DNA from 3 places in the Flavobacterium sp. SOK18b genome. Region 3 is predicted to be linked to each of the others. Evidence: riboswitches for the same ligand, from Rfam matches in the RefSeq annotation. Region 3 holds a riboswitch; each other region holds the start of a gene.
The links. Region 3 has a riboswitch for S-adenosylmethionine ahead of DNC80_RS04415 (alpha/beta fold hydrolase). Riboswitches for the same ligand answer to the same signal wherever they lie in the genome.
Positions count from the first base shown of each region.

Region 1 (6,593 bases), on a different contig from region 3:
TGGAAGCTGCTGATGCTGGAATTAAAGTAATCATTGCAATTACTGAAGGAATTCCTGTTGCTGATATGATAAAAGCAAACAGTTATGTAAAAGAAAGAAATGCAAGATTGATAGGACCTAACTGTCCTGGAATTATTACTCCAGGTGAAGCTAAAGTAGGGATTATGCCAGGCTTTGTTTTCAAAAAAGGAACTGTAGGTATTGTATCTAAATCAGGAACATTAACCTATGAAGCTGCTGATCAAGTTGTAAAACAAGGATTAGGAATAACAACTGCTATCGGTATTGGTGGTGATCCAATCATTGGAACAACTACAAAAGAAGCTGTTGAATTGTTAATGAATGATCCAGAGACTGAATGTATCGTAATGATAGGTGAAATTGGGGGTCAACTTGAAGCTGATGCTGCAAAATGGATCAAAGCTGATGGAAACCGTAAGCCAGTTGTAGGTTTCATTGCAGGAGTTACTGCTCCAGCAGGACGTACAATGGGGCATGCAGGTGCTATTGTTGGTGGTTCTGACGATACAGCTGAGGCTAAAAAACAAATCATGAGAGAATGTGGTATTCACGTTGTGGATTCACCAGCTGAAATTGGTAAAAAAGTAAAAGAAGTTTTAGGATAATCTAAGCTTTTTCTAAATAATAGTAAAGCCTCACAATTTGTGAGGCTTTTTTATGATAAATAGAATTAAAAAAAATACCTTTGCACTTTATTGAAAATCTGATTTTATATCAAAATCAATAAAATACAAATGAACTTGTTATGGTTTATTTTACAACTTGTAAGGTAATGTTCATGGCTAGTTCCTAATAAATAATATATATGTACAAAGAATTAGAAAAATTCAAAGTTACCAATCAATTTTCTTTCACAATCGAAGATAGTCTTGCTGAAGTTTGCAATGCTTCGGATGGATCGGGTGTATTTTTAGTATATGCTATAGGTGATTCAAAAGAGTTAATTATGGTAGGTTCTACAGGAACTGTTCAAAATAATGGAACCTTGAAAATTAAAAACGGTGGTCTTAACGAAAAAATTGTTGAAGGTCATCAATTTGCAAAAACGGGAAGAAAATATTCTTGGCCTGCACAAATGAAAATTGAAGATATCACCACACTTGAAGTAGTTTGGTATGAAACATTTAATACAGACTCAAAAGGAATTCCAACTGCAGTTGAAGGTGTAATTTTACAAAATTTCTTTGATGAAAATGGAAAATTACCAAGATGGAATGTAGCTTTCTAAGTTCATTTTGATTAATAATTAAAAGTCCCCAAAGGTATATTTGGGGACTTTTTTATTATTTGAAAGGTGTTGACCATTTTGCGTCTACATAGACATTTGTTCCAGTTAAGGTTTTTACAAAGGCGATTAAAGCATCTACTTCTGTGGCTGTTAAATTCAATTTTTGACCAAAACCATTTGGCCTTAACCTAGGATCTAGATTTGTATTTCCAGGGGCTAGGTTTATTGTGCCGTAATGGCCTATTACATTTTGAAGCGTATTCAAATTTGCGGTATGCATGAAAGCTCCATTGCTACTTCCATCTGCTTTTACCAAGTCTCTAAGTGATGGAGATTTAGTATTTGTGATGTCAATTCCATTTCCATTTAGTATCCCGATTATTCCATTATTTCTACTGTTTGGGTCAATACTAAATTCAGGAGCTTGATGACAACCTGCGCAGCCTACTCCTCCAGCAATTCTATTTCCAGTAGCATCAAATACTGGAGGTGTTAAAAATAAGTTTTTACCTTGGTTTTCTTGTGCAGTAAAATTAGGAAACTGTTGATTGTCATTTGCAACAAGTGCTCGGCCAGCATCATATTTCGCATCGAATGATTGAATACTTCTTACAAATTGTGATAATGCTAACTGAATTTTATTTTCGGTAATATCTTCTGATCCATATACAAACTTGAACAATTCTTTATAATATCCTATGTTTTGTAGTTTAGTAATTAATGCAGTAAAGTTGCCATCGCCTAATGTCCCGCTAAACCCCATTTCAATATGATCTTGAATAGGTTGGGTTACTTGATTTTCTAAAGTTGAAGCTCTCTCATCCCAAAAGAATTTATTTTCATTTGAAAATCTAGTATTTATTAATCTCATGGAGTGTCTACTAGTTGTCCCGTTTACTCCAGTACTAGCTGCTGCAACATCTCCAAAAGCATTTGCTTGTATGTGACATGAAGAACATGAAATTGTGTTTTTTGATGACAGATTCTTATCGTAAAATAAAACCCGACCTAATGTTGCGCCTTTATCTGTAATGGGGTTCCCTGCAGTATTGTCTTTAGTTATATAATTAGGAATTGTTTGACTAGCATAATTATCCAGTTTGTTAACATTTATTTTTCCGGTAAATGTTGTTGTAATATTAGGATAGGGATCGATTGCTACATAGTTATTTGCATCGTCATTTTTACTGCAACTTGAAGCGAAAATTAAACATATTATTAATAAAACTTTTTTCATAAATATTCTACTAGTGTTAATATTTCAATAATTATATCTTTTATTTGGATGTTTATTAGACTATGTTTATCAAAAATAGTTTAATTAACGATAATATTTAATTTTACAACTCTTTTTTTTGATAAATTGTTGATTTTACAATAAATTTCCGTTTGTTAAATATTGCATAATATTTTAAATTTCAGAGTGTTTGTTTAATATATGATAAAATTTTAATTACTTTTGCACCCGTTATCACGAATCCTTAAATAGGATAGCAACCTGCAACAACAAGCAAGGTGCTAAAACGATAAGCCAAATCTTTTGGAAAAAATGTTGTTTACATTCCCAATACCAGCTTTGTTTTTCGTCATAACGCTTAATTTAAAATTATTTTTATGACAAAGTTTACTAAGGAATCTGGAAATCCTTTTGCATTGATTCCGCTATTTATTTTTATTTTTACTTTTTTAGGAGCAGGTATTTTACTTAATGATTTTTATGCTTTTCCTTCTCCTGTTGCTGTTTTGGTAGGCATTGTTGCTGCTTTTATTTTATTTAAAAACAGTACAGAAGACAAAGTTGATACTTTAATTGCTGGTTGTGGTGATAGTAAAATTATAACCATGTGTTTGATTTATTTATTTGCAGGCGCTTTTGCAGTTGTTAGTAAGGCAATGGGTGGAGTTGATGCAGTAGTGAACCTAGGTATTAATACCATTGATGTAGCGTATTTTCCACTGGGAATTTTCTTGATAGCCTCGTTTTTATCAACTGCTACAGGTACATCTGTTGGAGCTATAGTTGCAATAGGACCTATTGCTATATCACTTGCTGATAAAAGTGGTGCTTCTATGCCATTGATAGCAGGCGCTTTACTTGGTGGCTCTATGCTAGGAGATAATTTATCAATGATATCAGATACTACTATAGCTGCCACTCAATCCCTAGGTTGTGATTTAAAAGATAAGTTTAAGATCAATTTGTTTATCGCACTTCCGGCGGCAATTGTTACTATTTTAATTTTCTTTTATTTGGGATTTAATTCAGATGTTATTTCTGTGGATATTGCAAAAAGTGATTATTCATTATGGGCTATCTTGCCTTATGTTTTAGTGATAATTTTAGCAGTTGTAGGTGTCAACGTTTTTTACACCTTACTATTAGGTACCATAATTGCGGGTTTTATTGGTTTTTATAATGATTCTTTTACAGTAATGGAGTTTACTCAGAAAATTTATGAAGGATTTACGAGCATGACCGATATTTTTCTACTTTCAATGCTTACAGGTGGATTAGCAGCTATGGTGGACAAGGCTGGTGGTATAACATGGGTTTTGAATCAGATAAAGAAAAGAATTAAAAGTAAAAAATCAGCACAAACAGGAATTGGTGTTTTAGTAGGTTTTGCAAATTTAGCTATTGCAAATAATACGGTTTCTATTGTTATTACGGGGCCCATAGCAAAGGAAATTAATGATGAATATGGGTTGAGTGCTAAAAAATCGGCTACTATATTAGATATTTTTTCGTGTGTAATACAAGGGATATTGCCATATGGTGCTCAGATATTGTTGATATTAAACTATGCAAATGGTAAATTAAATTTTATAGATATTTTAAGTAATGCGTGGTATCATTTGTTTTTGCTAGTATTTACATTGATTGCCATTTATGCTGCTTTTTGGGATAAACTAGCATATCGTTTTTTGAAGGTTTAATTGTAAAAATTATTGTTCATAATCAAAGCTAAATTTTTTTTAAAAAAGGAAATAGTATATATTTGGCAAGTCGTTTTTAGCCCTGATAGCAACGGAAATCCTTTTGGGTACGCGACAGCGGACCTAAAAGATTGCAGTGAATAGCAGGAATAGCTTCAAATAAAAAATAAACTAATTTTTGAATATGAAATTACTAGAAGGAAAAGTTGCCATTATCACAGGCGCAAGTCGCGGAATTGGAAAAGGGATTGCAGAAATTTTTGCTAAACATGGAGCCAATGTTGCTTTTACATATAGTTCATCAGTAGAATCTGCGATGGCTTTAGAAAATGAGTTAAACGCTCTAGGTATTAAAGCAAAAGGATATCAATCAAACGCTGCAGATTTTAACGAAGCGCAAACATTTGTGGATGCTGTTTTGGCTGATTTTGGAACGGTTGACGTATTGATTAATAACGCTGGAATCACAAAAGATAATTTATTGATGCGTATGTCTGAAGAAGATTTTGACAACGTGATGGATGTGAATTTGAAATCAGTTTTTAATATGACAAAAGCGATTCAACGTACTTTTTTAAAGCAACGTGCCGGATCGATTATTAATATGAGTTCAGTAGTAGGTGTAAAAGGTAATGCAGGACAAACGAACTATGCGGCATCTAAGGCTGGAGTTATTGGTTTTTCAAAGTCTGTAGCACTGGAATTAGGATCTCGTAATATTCGTTGTAATGTAATTGCACCTGGATTTATTGAAACTGAAATGACTGCCAAACTAAATGAGGATGTTGTAAAAGGCTGGAGAGATGGAATTCCGTTAAAAAGAGGTGGTTCTACCGAAGATGTAGCTAACGCTTGTCTTTTCTTTGCATCAGATATGAGTGCTTATGTAACAGGGCAAGTATTGAATGTGTGTGGAGGAATGCTTACCTAGGTTAGTGAAATGAGTATTTAATTCATTCTACACTTTTATTGAATTCTGGATTACATTTAAGTTTTCAAATTTAAAATATTTTAATAAACACTACATGACAACATCTACCTTGCTACTATTAGTTTTATCATTATTAATAGCGGGCATATTGTCATATTTTCAATATTTATATAAAGCTAAAAACAAGTCAAAATTGAGTTTGTTTTTAGCTTTTTTTCGATTTGCCTCTATTTTTTGTCTGTTTTTATTATTGTTAAATCCAATAATTACTCGGGATAATTTAGTCATCACAAAGACGCCTCTTGCTGTTGTGGTTGATAATTCAAGTTCTATAGCTTTTCTTAAAAATGAAAAGAAAACTAAAGCAATTCTCCAAAATATTCAGAGCAATACGGCTTTGAATGATAAATTTGACGTTCAAGTTTTTCAATTTTCTGAGGATTTTAGTCCGTTATCAAATATTGATTTTAAAGGCAGTCAAACCAATATTGATCTTGTAGCGAACAATCTAAAAAGTATATTTAAAAATACAGTTTTCCCAACGGTTTTGCTTACTGATGGAAATCAAACATCAGGTAACGACTATGTTTATAGTTTTGATCCATCAAATAGGGTATTTCCTCTTGTAGTAGGAGATACTGTTACTTATCTTGATTTTAAAATCAATCAGTTGAATGTTAATAAGTATGCTTTTCATAAAAATAAATTTCCAGTAGAGGTGTTTTTACAGTATTCAGGTTCAAAAACTATGGATGCTGATTTTTCATTGTCTCAAGGAAAAACTATTTTGAATAAGCAAAGCATGCGTTTTTCTCCTTCAAAACGAACACAATCCCTAACGTTGTTTTTACCTGCGGATAAAATTGGACTTCAACTTTATAAAGCGACAATTACTTCAAAAGTAAAAGAAAAAAACACCTTTAATAATGTAAAGAATTTTGCAGTTGATATTATAGATCAAAAAACAAATATTGCAATAGTCTCAGCAATAAATCATCCGGATTTAGGAGCTTTAAAACGAGCAATAGAAGCTAATGTACAGCGTAAAGTTACTGTTGTTAAACCAAACGATATTAAGGATTTAACACCATATTCGGTTTTGATATTGTATCAGCCAAATTCAGAGTTTAAATCAGTTTTTGATGCCAATACAAAATTGAAAATTAACAGCTTTATTATCACTGGTAATAGCACGGATTTTAATTTTTTGAACAATCAGCAAACGTCTCTTAATTTTAAAATGAGTGGACAAAAAGAGGATTATTTACCGGTTTTTAATAATCAATTTAATTTGTTTGCTGCTGAAAATATTGGTTTTGAAAATCTGCCTCCCATTCAAAATCCATTTGGCACTATAACTACAAATGCTGGTGTTACCGTATTGTTATCGTCAAGAATTAGAGCAATTGATACGCAAATGCCTTTACTGGTTTTTGCAGAAAGTCAATCCGGTAGAAATGCTTTTTTAATGGGAGA
Region 1 is NZ_QKNZ01000079.1:49,037-55,629, reverse strand. Features, by position in the region: gene sucD (succinate--CoA ligase subunit alpha) at 1-626, shown strand, start outside; gene DNC80_RS11955 (hypothetical protein) at 827-1,249, shown strand; gene DNC80_RS11950 (cytochrome-c peroxidase) at 1,305-2,486, opposite strand; SAM-I-IV-variant riboswitch at 2,713-2,809, shown strand; gene DNC80_RS11945 (Na+/H+ antiporter NhaC family protein) at 2,864-4,186, shown strand; gene fabG (3-oxoacyl-[acyl-carrier-protein] reductase) at 4,371-5,117, shown strand; gene DNC80_RS11935 (hypothetical protein) at 5,212-6,593, shown strand, end outside.
Region 1: linked by a shared signal. The riboswitch ahead of DNC80_RS11945 (Na+/H+ antiporter NhaC family protein) and the one ahead of DNC80_RS04415 (alpha/beta fold hydrolase) in region 3 are both predicted to bind S-adenosylmethionine.

Region 2 (6,593 bases), on a different contig from region 3:
CCGCAACATTTAATAATTTCCAAATAGTCGGTTTCTCTAAATGATCTGGACAAGCTGGATATCCTGGCGCTGGTCGAATCCCTTTATAAACCTCATCAATCATATCTTCGGTTGATAAATTCTCATCAGCAGCATAACCCCAAAATTCTTTACGCACTTTCTCGTGCAAATATTCAGCAAAAGCTTCTGCAAAACGATCAGCAAGCGCTTTCACCATAATCGAATTATAATCATCTAAATCCTTTTCGAATTCAGCCGCCCATTCGTCCACACCAAAACCAGTAGTTACACAAAAGGCTCCCATATAATCTACTTTTCCGCTTTCTTTTGGCGCAATAAAATCAGACAAAGCGATGTTTGGCGCTCCTTTGGTTTTTTGAGATTGTTGGCGTAAAGTCAAAAAGAGCCCCCTAACCCCCAAAGGGGGAACTATCTCCTTTGTAGACAACTCCTTGCTGATTTTTTCAATTGTTTCATGTAAATTATTCAATACCTCTTTATTAGTGTATCTAACAACTTTAAAACCCTTAGATTCTAGCCAAATAGTTCTCTCTTTATCATGTTCAATTTGTTCGGGATGATTATGAATAGATCCATCCACTTCAATAACTAGCTTTTTTTCCAAACACACAAAATCAACTATATATTCCCCTATTACATGTTGCCTTCTAAATTTATACCCTTCTACTCCTCTATTAGATAAAACATTCCATAGCATTTTCTCAGCTTCTGTTGGTTTGTTTCTCATCTCTTTAGCGCGTTCTTTTAAAACATCATACATAATAGGATTTGCTGTTTCCCAAGTTTGTTTTGCTGTTTCGAGAGTAGCTCCCCCTTCGGGGGCGGGGGGGGCTTCGTATAGTTCAATATCATCATCATTGATTTGATTCGCCGGAAAAATGCCGTAAATACCTTTGGCAGATAATTTCTTCTCTTTCAAAATAACTTTCAGCATGGCTTGTGCATCTGCAAAAACCGAAGTCGCTTGTTCGCCTACTACTTCATCGGTTAAAATAGCTGGATATTTCCCAAACAATTCCCAAGTTCTAAAAAACGGCGTCCAATCGATATAAGGCACCAAAGTTTCTAAATCTACTTCTACGATTTGCTTGCCAATAACTTTAGGTTTCACGGGCGTGAAATTATCCCAATCCAATTGCAATTTATTTTTACGGGCTTGCTCAATGGTCAAGAAATTCTTGTCGCGAGAACGATTCAAAAACGTTTCTCTAAACGCATCGTATTCTGCACGAATATCACTAGCATATATTTTTCGGTTGTGATCCAATAAATTACCCGCTACCGTTACCGCTCTCGAGGCATCGTTGACGTGAATTACCGTTTGGCTGTATTGAGGTGCAATTTTCACGGCTGTATGCGCACGCGAAGTTGTTGCACCACCAATCATGACTGGAATTTTAAGTCCTCTTTTATCCAATTCCTTAGCGAGATACACCATTTCGTCCAAGGACGGCGTGATCAATCCGCTCAATCCAATAATATCTACTTCGTGCTCAATAGCTGCAGCAATGATTTTTTCTGGAGGCACCATTACACCTAAATCGACAATCTCATAATTATTACAAGCCAATACCACCGAAACTATATTTTTTCCGATATCGTGAACATCACCTTTTACGGTAGCCATCAGGATTTTTCCGTTACCAGATTTGTCGCCAACTTGCTTAGCCGCTTCAATAAAAGGCAATAAATACGCCACTGCTTTTTTCATTACACGTGCCGATTTCACCACTTGTGGCAAAAACATTTTACCCGAACCAAACAAATCACCCACGACATTCATTCCCGTCATCAAGTTGATTTCGATCACCTCAATGGGTTTTGTAGCAGCTTGTCGCGCTTCTTCAACATCTTCTTCAATAAACGCATCCACTCCTTTTACTAACGAGTGCGTGATTCTTTCTTGAACGGTTCCTGAACGCCATTCTAATACCGCCTTTTCATTTGTTTTGGATCCGTCGCCTTTTACATTCTCCGCAAAATCGAGCAAACGTTCTGTCGCATCGTCGCGTCTGTCCAGAATCACATCTTCAACATGCTCCAATAAATCTTTCGGAATCTCATCATAAATCGATAACATTTCTGGATTTACAATCCCCATTGTCATTCCGTTTTGAATGGCATGGTACAAGAAAACCGAGTGCATCGCCTCACGAACCGTATCGTTTCCTCTAAACGAAAACGAAACGTTACTCACCCCACCACTGATATGTGCGTGAGGTAAATTTTCGCGAACCCACTTGGTTCCTCTAAAGAAATCCAACGCATTTAAGCGGTGCTCTTCCATACCTGTTGCCACTGGGAAAATATTCAAATCGAAGATGATATCTTGTGGCGGAAATCCAATTCCCACTAAAATATCATACGAACGCTGACAAATTTCAACACGCCTTTCGTAATTATCCGCTTGACCCACTTCGTCAAAAGCCATCACAATTACCGCCGCACCATAACGCTTTATCAGTTTAGCATGGTGAATAAAAGCTTCTTCGCCTTCTTTCAACGAAATCGAATTCACAACACATTTCCCTTGTACGACTTTCAAACCCGCCTCAATGATTTCCCATTTCGAGCTATCAATCATAATGGGTACGCGCGAAATATCCGGCTCAGCCGCAATCAAATTCAGGAATTTTGTCATCGCATATGCGCCATCGAGCATTCCCTCATCCATATTGATATCAATGATTTGTGCTCCACCTTCTACTTGCTGGCGCGCAATATCAAGCGCCTCATCGTATTTTTCTTCCTTAATCAATCGAAGAAATTTTCTCGAACCCGTCACATTGGTTCGTTCCCCCACATTCACAAATACACTTTCCGGCGTAATGATTAGGGGTTCCAATCCTGCTAATACTAGGTTTCTTCTTTTTTCTGCCATTTCTTTATTTTGAGTTACTCCATTTCTAAGAAACTTAGAATGAGTTTTTATTTTTTTATTTAATGCAAAGTTTTCGAAACCTTACCATCTTATTTCAATTCTTTTTCGGGCGTGTCCCTCCAAAAAAAGTCGGGTCGGGCTATTCGTTTCAAGTCCTCAATCAATTCCGTTAGCACTCCATTGATCTGCGGGCTTTCCACTACTATCCCTCACGCGGGCATTGTGCTAACAACACACTTTTTTTTTGTTGATTCTTCCGTTTCTTTATTCTTCAATTTTGTCATTTTGAGGAACGAAGAATCTAAACAAGTTGCTCTGCTGCTAGCGCTAGCGTCACGCTCGTGCTTATTATTTTTTCTTAAAATTCTTTTCCTGCCTATTTTATGTGCACCAGCGGGGCGCTCGCGCTCGCAAACGAATAAAACTATTTTACTCACCAATACTTCCTTTGACTTGCGTAATAGATGCATTGTAATAAAATCCAATAATCGCGATCACTGCCATTTTGATTTTTCTAGATATCGACTAGTTACATTTCCATCGTATACATAATATTTAGTCCAAGTAAAACCATTTTTAACAAGAGTAAGGGAATCGGGCTTCAATTCTTTATCTAAAAAAATATAATTCCCTTTCGGATTATTTAAGTCATACTTCACTTTGTAAAACTTGTTTAAAATTTCATCTCCTCCCATCGTATTTCTCTTAGACATAACCTTACCATCCACATAAAAGCAATAAATTAAAACCCTTCGTTTACCGACCTGTTTAAACCTCGTTGTTAAACCAATTGCTTCGCCCTTAAATGTTTCTTTGTACTTTTCAAACTTTGTTTTTCTAGAGATATCAAATAATATATATATTGTTGCCAAGGTAAGAGAGCATAGCAGTACCCATTTCAAATTCTTAAAATTATCAATAGTCTTTTCCTCCATTTTTAATAAACTAAATTATCTTAACATTACATCACTGCAGTTGAAACCCTCGGTTTGTATTCCTTTGCGATATCGGCAATTAACTTGATGTGGGCTGGTGTTGTTCCGCAACAACCCCCTATGATGTTGACCAAATTATCATCGAGATATTCTTTGATAAAAGCTTGCATTTGTTCTGGTGTTTCGTCGTATTCTCCAAAGGCGTTGGGCAATCCTGCATTAGGATGGGCCGATACGTTGAACGATGTGTTTTGCGACAAGGTTTGTAAATACGGCTTGAGTAAATCGGCACCAAGGGCGCAATTGAATCCTACACTCAACAACGGTATGTGCGACACCGAAACTAAAAAAGCCTCAACCGTTTGTCCCGAAAGTGTTCTTCCGGAAGCATCAGTAATTGTTCCGGAGACCATAATAGGAATATCAAGATTGCGTTCGTCTTTTACTTCTTCAATAGCAAAAAGCGCTGCTTTGGCATTTAAAGTATCAAAAATAGTTTCTACCAAAAGTAAATCGCAACCACCATCCATAAGCGCTTCTACTTGTTGCTTGTACGCGATGCGTAAATCATCAAAAGTTACGGCTCTGTAACCGGGATCGTTTACATCTGGTGACATGCTTGCTGTTCTATTCGTGGGTCCAATGGAACCCGCTACAAAACGAGGTTTGTCTGGATTTTTGGTGGTAAATTCATCGGCTACTTCGCGGGCAATTTTGGCCGACTCATAGTTCAATTCATATACATATTCTTCAAGATAGTAATCAGCCATACCGATAGTGGTTCCTGAGAAAGTATTGGTTTCAACAATATCAGCTCCAGCTTCAAAATATGCGGCGTGAACGTCTTTTATAGCTTGTGGCTGCGTGAGCGACAATAAATCATTGTTTCCTTTTAGCGAATGCGGAAAATCCTTGAAACGTTCTCCTCTAAAATCTTCTTCGGAGAAATTGTAACGTTGCAACATGGTTCCCATAGCTCCATCAAGGATGAGGATGTTTTTTGTAATGGCTTCGTGAATGCTTGACATAACTTTTTATTTCTTGTAAATCACAATTTGAAATTGTGATTTTTACTTTTGATTAGTATTTCCAAAAGTTCCCAATTTTTCTTTATAGCCCCGATTGCAGTGAAAATCCTTTTATTTTTTTCTTTAAAAAATAAAAGATTGTAACGGAAAGCGGGAACGATTATGACTGAAAAGCGCCATTAATCTGCTCTAAAAAATTCGATATGTTGTCAAGAAAAGGTTTGAGAAATACTGTAGAAGTATTCTTGTGTTATCTATCTTTGATACTGGTTGTATAAAGTAGAATGTAGCACCTTCTTTAAAAAATAAAGGGTTGCTAAGGTTTCATTGGGTCTTTCCCTCCGCCTTTCGTGATAACTTTCAATAAATATAGGAACAGTGCAAAGTAACGACATAGTGCTAACAATTGCAAGTGTTTTTTTAAAGATTCTGAGAGGCTAATTGTCTAAGCAAAAAAAAAGTTCTGAATTACTAAGCTTTTTAATGAACTTAGCAACTCAGAACCTTTTTGACTCAATAGCTTTTTTATACGATTGCTTTTACTACGGCTTTTGGAGCTTCTTTACGAGTTCCGTCAAAACCATCTACGCCTGAAACGGTAGTATATTTTAAAACATAGCGCTTACCTGGATTAATGATTTGGTAGGCCGCTTGACACATTAAAGTGGCTTCATGGAATCCACACAAGATTAATTTTAATTTTCCTGGATAGGTATTTACGTCTCCAATGGCGAAAATTCCAGGAATGTTGGTTTGGTAATCTAAGGCGTTGTTTACTTTGATGGCATTTTTTTCGATTTCTAATCCCCAGTCGCCGATAGGACCTAACTTTGGAGTAAGACCAAAAAGCGGAATAAAATAATCGGTTTCGATGGTGCGTTGTGCGCCATTTTCCTCGACTACAACTGCCTCAAGATGTTCGGCACCTTTTAAACCTACTACTTCACCTGGTGTAATCATTTTTATTTTACCAGAAGTCTTTAGCTCTTGTACTTTTTCTACAGAGTCTAAAGCACCACGAAACTCGTTGCGACGGTGAATCAAAGTCACTTCTGAAGCTACGTTTGACAAAAAGATACTCCAATCTAGAGCCGAATCGCCACCTCCAGCGATAACTACGCGCTTGTCACGGAATTTTTCTGGGTTTTTGATGAAGTATTTAATTCCTTTGTCTTCGTAGAATTCGATGTCTTCAATCAATGGTTTTCTTGGTTCAAAACTACCTAATCCACCAGCAATAGCAATAACTGGCGCATGGAATTTCTTGCCTTTGTTTGAAGTCACAATAAATGTTCCGTCTTCTTGTTTTTCGATGGTTTCGGCACGTTCACCCAAGGTAAACCCTGGTTCGAACTGCTTGATTTGCTCCATTAAATTATCTACTAAATCACCAGCCAATACTTCTGGAAATCCAGGAATATCATAAATAGGTTTTTTAGGATATAACTCTGATAACTGCCCACCTGCTTGTGGCAAAGCATCTAATATATGACATTTTAATTTTAATAATCCTGCTTCAAAAACTGCAAATAAACCTGTTGGCCCCGCGCCAATAATGAGTATGTCTGTTTTAATCATTTTGATTTAATTTAGTATCCTATGTTTTGCCTTCAGTTGTAATTGTAGGCTGTTATGGAAATTGTTAATTGTGTTTATCTATGTTATTGTATTGAATCTAGGCGCTCAATCCTTTTAATTATAATTGAGTACAAATATCACTATTCTGTT
Region 2 is NZ_QKNZ01000088.1:30,885-37,477, forward strand. Features, by position in the region: gene DNC80_RS12625 (vitamin B12 dependent-methionine synthase activation domain-containing protein) at 1-2,902, opposite strand, end outside; gene DNC80_RS12630 (hypothetical protein) at 3,397-3,837, opposite strand; gene DNC80_RS12635 (homocysteine S-methyltransferase family protein) at 3,864-4,865, opposite strand; SAM riboswitch class I at 5,113-5,225, opposite strand; gene DNC80_RS12640 (NAD(P)/FAD-dependent oxidoreductase) at 5,391-6,443, opposite strand.
Region 2: linked by a shared signal. The riboswitch ahead of DNC80_RS12635 (homocysteine S-methyltransferase family protein) and the one ahead of DNC80_RS04415 (alpha/beta fold hydrolase) in region 3 are both predicted to bind S-adenosylmethionine.

Region 3 (6,593 bases):
CTTACCCGTCACCGTATTGTTAAACAGAATCGGAACAATTTTATTCTTGATTAAAGCCGTGTAAGGTTTGTGAAAAGTGCTTAAATCCTGCCCAATAATTGAGATGACAGCTACATCATCAGCCACAGTTATTTTATTGACATCTTTCGAATAGAAATCATTTTCGAATTCCTTTTCCAATTCAATCATGGCCGTAGTTGCTTTGTCAGCAGCCACAACCAAGCCTATTCCACGCTCTGATGAACCTTGCGAAATAATACTAACACTGATATTGTTGTCGCCCATTACTCTAAAAATTCGAGCATCGACACCTGTTTTACCAAGCAACCCTCTTCCTTCCAAATTGACCAAAGCCACATTTTCAAGAACCGAAAGCGTTTTAATTCCTTCCTTATTAGAATTGGAAGTAATTAAAGTTCCTTTATTTTCATGATTGAAAGTATTTAAAATACGGAGCGGAATGTTTTTTTCTAATAACGGAATGATAGTTTTGGCGTGCAAAATAGTAGCTCCAAAATTAGCAATCTCATTCGCCTCATTAAACGATAAGTGATCAATTTTCTTCGCATCTACAACTAAATCAGGATTGGCAGTATAAATTCCATCAACATGCGTGTAATTTTGTAATTCTTCGGCATTTAAATAATTCGCAATCAACGAAGCGGTGTAATTACTACCGTTTCTTCCTAGAGTTGTAGTATCATTATTGGTCGTAGAGCCAATAAAACCTGTGATTATACTTACTGTATTTTCAGTGTTTTGCTTAAAAAAAGCAACCACATTTTTCTTCGAAAGTTGTTCTAATGGTTGTGCATCACCAAATTTAGCATCGGTTTTTATCAATTCACGCGTATCTGTAAAACGAGCATGAATTCCATTTTCTATGAGGATGGCCGTCAGTAATTTTGCCGAAAGTAATTCACCTTTAGACAAAATAAGGTCTTTGATCTTTTTGCTGTAATCGCCAATCAAACTGACACCTTCAAACAATTTTTCTAAAATAGTAAACTCCTCAGACAAATCAACAGCTTCATAAACGTCTTGCTGGTATTTTTTAAAATCTTCAAAAAGAGGCTTGTAATCTCCGTTTTGAGAAGCAATGGTTAAAATTTGTTCCAACTCATCCGTTGCATTACCACGTGCCGAAACTACAATTGCAATTTTTTCTCCTTGATTTACTTTGTCTGTTATTATGGCAATAACTTTATTTAATCCGTCACCATTTGATAACGATTTACCTCCAAATTTTAATATTTTCATTGTGTTGTGTGTTTGTAGCTTAGAATAAATCTTGAAGCAAATTGTGTAATTGTTTGTATTCTATCAAAAAAGCGTCGTGTCCGTGAATGGAAACTATTTCTTGATAACTAACTTTTTTATTTATTTTTTGTAGTTGCTCAAAAGTCGCTTTATTTTCACTGGCTGTAAAAAACAAATCCGAATTGATGGCTATTATATGAATTTCTGCTTCAACAGTTTGGATTGTATTTTCAAAAGAAGACCTATTGCGAGTGACATCAATGGTTTTCAATAATTGATTCATCATTTTATAGGATGCCAATTGAAAACGCTGTTGCAATTTTTCGCCGTGATGCAACAACCAACTTTCAACATTAAAAATGGCTAACTCTTCATTAGTAGTTCGCTGAAATTTTGCGGCAAATGATTCTGGAGTTCTATAACATAACATCGCGTGTGTACGGGCATCCTGAATGGGTTTAGACGAATTATTCAGAATTTGTTCTTGCAAAAAACAATTGGCAATAAGCCAGTCTGTAGCTTTCCAATCGGTCGCAATAGGAATTAATTTTTGCGTTATTGTTGGTTCTAATGCGACCATTTCCCATGCAATTCCGCCACCTACAGAACCCCCAATAATGGCGAATAGTCTTGTAACCTCAAGTAAATGAATGCCTTTTATAAAAATTCTAGCAATATCTCTTGCTGTAAAATCAAGATGATTTTCAATTACAACTCCATCAAATCCATTTCCAGGAACGTTAAAAGCAAGTACGGTATATTTTGTAGTATCAATAGTTTTGTTGGTGCCAATTAGGTCATTCCACCAACCGTTATCGCCCACAACCTGTGAATTTCCGGTTAGCGCATGATTGACCAAAACGATGGGAGCTGTATGTAATGGCAACCCAAAAACTTGATAACTTAAGTTTAGAGCATTAAAAATTACACCTGACTCCGTGGTGAAATTGTGTAATGTTATTGTTGTTGGTTTATTTTCCAATTGCAAATCTGTTATAATTATGACTTGTGTTTGGAAATATTAGAAAGAAAGCTAGGTGTTATCTAGACAAATTCTTAGTGTTATCTTTCCACGATGGGCGTGGTAGAATGCAGCACCTTCTCCGATAAATCGAAGGGTTGCTAAGGCTTCATCGGGTCTAATCCCTCTGCCTTTCTTTATAACATTTCAATACTGTTGTGAACTTTGTGAGTGCAAATAAAGCACTAATTTTTATTCTGAGCAAATTTTTATGCAAAGTTTAGTCTGAATTACTTTTGCAGTATTCGCAAAAGTATGCAAAAAGCAAGCTGTTTTAACAAAGAAATGTATCGTTTTAGACCATAACTCCATTAAAACAGCAATCCTAATTTAAAATGCATTTTCTCGCTCATTAAAATACATTTGGAATCCCTAAATAAAAAGGACATCATTTTCTTTGGAATACATTAAAAAAAGTAATGAATTAGGCACTGTCTTTAGTGCTGTAACATCATTGGTAGCCATCTCAAATCTAGGATGGATAAGCTCATTCGTTACATTTGTATTATTTCTTTTTTTTGTTCTCCATAATCCTTTCCTCAATAACAGGATTCCTTTCGTTAAATAGTCATTTTTTTTCATTTTTTTTGTTTTAGGTTAATAATTATGAAATTCTATTTTTAAAATTAGTATCAACATCAATACCAGTTTTTATGAAAATTAAAATTTTATCAATATTTATTTTCTTATTATTCTGTTCAACCAAATAATTTAACAATCCATAATCTTCTTGAAAAACTACGTTAATTACTATTCGTACTAAAAGCAATAAACCCCTTTTAGATACGTATCCAAAAGGGGTTTAGTTTTTTAAACTTGTCCTTTCGGGTCATGATTTATCAAATAGTACAACAGCACAAATAGGCGCTATTGCATTCATTTTTTGTTGGCATTTTAGTGTATTCATAAATTTTTATTCTTTGTGGTATTTCAAAAAAAAAAGCTTCCCAAATACTGGGAAGCTTTACTATATAATTTAGTTCAAATTATGCAATAAACAACCCTCAGGAATTTTCCTGTGCGACCTTAAAAACATTGCAAATACTTGATTTCATGATTACTTATTTTGATTATCAAATATCGAAAATATTATTTAAACTACAAAATTTTAATAGTATTAATTTTGTTTATAATTCAAAAAATATTTTCAAAAGATAAAATAGTAAAAAAAAGTTAAGAATTATATGCAAATCAAAATGGTTTCATACCTTTGCAAACTATTACCAGAGGAAAAATTTGAACTGATTGCAACCTCTTCATAATGAAACTTATTCATTATGGATACTGAAGTATTCTCAGTAGAAAAAATGCTAAAGCAGAAACGCTCCTTTAGTCCTTTTCAGCAATTATTTTTTCTCGCTTAATTTTATAAAATAATAAAACTTATGGCCTATTTATTTACGTCAGAATCTGTGAGCGAAGGACATCCAGATAAAATTGCAGATCAAATTTCAGACGCATTAATTGATAACTTTCTAGCATTTGATGCTGAATCAAAAGTAGCTTGTGAAACTTTAGTAACTACTGGTCAAGTTATTTTGGCAGGAGAAGTAAAATCAAATACGTACTTAGATGTGCAAAATATTGCACGTGAAGTCATTCGAAAAATTGGTTATACCAAAAGCGAATACATGTTTGAAGCGAACTCATGCGGTATTCTTTCGGCTATTCACGAACAATCTGCTGATATCAATCAAGGAGTTGACAGAGCAAGCAAAGAAGAGCAAGGTGCTGGTGACCAAGGAATGATGTTTGGTTACGCAACCAATGAAACGGAAAATTACATGCCATTGGCACTTGATTTATCTCATAAATTATTGCAAGAATTAGCTGTTTTAAGACGTGAAAATAACGAAATTACGTATTTGCGTCCTGATGCTAAATCGCAAGTAACTTTAGAATACAGCGACGATAATAAACCAACTCGTATTGAAGCGATTGTTATCTCTACGCAACACGATGATTTTGACGAAGAAGCTACTATGCTTGCTAAAATCAAAAAAGACATTATCGAGATATTGATTCCAAGAATCATTGCTAAAAATCCTGAGCATGCTCATTTATTTAATGATGCTATTCAGTACCACATTAACCCAACAGGTAAATTCGTAATTGGGGGACCTCACGGAGATACTGGATTAACAGGAAGAAAAATCATTGTAGATACTTATGGCGGAAAAGGTGCTCACGGTGGTGGTGCTTTCTCTGGAAAAGATCCAAGTAAAGTAGACAGAAGTGCGGCTTATGCTACACGTCATATCGCTAAAAACTTAGTTGCAGCTGGTGTTGCTGATGAGATTTTGGTTCAAGTTTCGTACGCTATTGGTGTGGCTAAGCCAATGGGTATTTTTATTGACACCTACGGAACTTCAAAAGTAAATTTGACCAATGGTGAAATCGCTAAAAAAGTAGAAGCTATTTTTGATATGCGTCCGTACTTCATCGAACAACGATTGAAATTAAGAAACCCAATTTATAGCGAGACTGCTGCTTACGGACACATGGGACGTACTCCAGAAACCGTAACTAAGACTTTCTCTGCTCCAGGTGGATTAACAAAAACTGTTACTGTTGATTTGTTTACTTGGGAAAAATTAGATTTCGTAGATCAAGTAAAAACTGCTTTTGGATTGTAAACTCAAAGCGATACTATATTAAAAGGGGGATTTTACTAATGTAAAATCCCCTTTCTTTTGGTTCGAAATGAAACCTATAAATTATACTTTACAATAAAGGTTACAAAGCGAGGCAAAATTCTACTTTCATTCGCATTAAAACCATTTACACTAAAAGAGTTGTTCAATCTAGATCTGGTGTTTAATAAATTGTTTGCTTGAATTCGATATTCAAATTTCGAGTCTTTTTTGATGTAATTTAAGCTTGCCGTCATGATTTTAAAATCGTTTGTAATGCCGTTGGTTTCATTTTTAAAACGATTAAATGCATAATCCCAGTTGACATTTAAACCATTCAAGAAATAATAATTTAATTTTACTGTCGGAGTTTGAGTTGTAAACCGATTGGCAGCTTGCTCCGAAAAATTAATACGGTAACCCAAATCTACATTAGGGTATTTTTTAAACTGCGTTGCAAAAGCTAAGTTGTATCCGTGATTTACATTTTCGATCCCTTGAATAAATTCCTGAGTTGCTCCGTTAGTAATCCTTCTGTTCAAAACAAAATTCTTACTCCAACTTGCATTAACTCCTGCCGTTAATTTATAGTACTTTTTAAAACTTTTAGAGTAAAATACATTTCCGTTCAAGTTTTCATTTTCAGCATCCAAATTCAAACGGTCTGATGTGGAATAAATACTTTGGAAAGAAACTCCATTTACCACCGGATCTTTGGTAGTTGTATACGCTACGTTTGCAAAAATCGTAGTGAAATTATACAAGTTGTACTTAGAATAATTCAATCGATGACTTGTAATTAATGAATTTTCTAATTTTGCATTTCCTCGTGACAAGCTGTTAAAATTGGTAAAAATAAAACCTTCAACCAAGGCATTTACATCGTTAAAACCATTACGAACATTGAAGTTATAGGTCAAATTTTCAGATTTTTTTAAATCCCAACGAGCAAACATATCTGGTAATACTCTAGTGAAATTAAGTTTGAAAGGGTTTTCAAATTGCTCGTTAGAAGTGTTGTATTGGTGCACAGAAAAACCAGGATTAAAAGTAAACTTGCCTCTAATAAACTTATAATGTAACCCTATAAAAGCATCATTAAACTGATAACGTACATCATTATTATAGGCAGATTGCTCCACTGGATTTACTGAGTTATCTTGAAGAATTTGCATGATACTCGAATTGTACGACTGAAAAGCATTCGTATTTCCCGCCGTTACATTCAATATACTTTTGTTCGAAATTTGATAAAAATAATCGATTTTAGCATCTAGTTTATTGGTTTTAACAAAACGAGATTGCTCGATATTCAGCGCATTTTCATTTACAAAAACAGCACTTGGATCGTTCGGATTTGTTGAATTTGCATTTTGATACGGATTTACCGAAAGTTGCGGATTGTAAAATGGATCTTCATCCTCGTACTGATGTTGCATTTCTAACACCCAAGTCGATTTTGGATTTTGGGTATAAAACATATTCAAACTCTGGTTGAAAGAGGCTGGTGCTTGTTTTTGAAAAGCAATCACCGTATTATTATTAGTTATTGTATTTCCGTTTGAAGTAGAAGTGAAATTAGTTTGACTGTTGTCTACATCTTGCTGGTCATTTTTTCTAAAGAACGCGTCATAATCCAATTGAAAATTATCATTGGCCTTGTACTTCGAACCAAATTT
Region 3 is NZ_QKNZ01000019.1:37,292-43,884, reverse strand. Features, by position in the region: gene thrA (bifunctional aspartate kinase/homoserine dehydrogenase I) at 1-1,260, opposite strand, end outside; gene DNC80_RS04415 (alpha/beta fold hydrolase) at 1,280-2,242, opposite strand; SAM riboswitch class I at 2,320-2,427, opposite strand; gene DNC80_RS04410 (hypothetical protein) at 2,654-2,863, opposite strand; gene metK (methionine adenosyltransferase) at 3,667-4,917, shown strand; gene DNC80_RS04400 (carboxypeptidase regulatory-like domain-containing protein) at 4,992-6,593, opposite strand, start outside.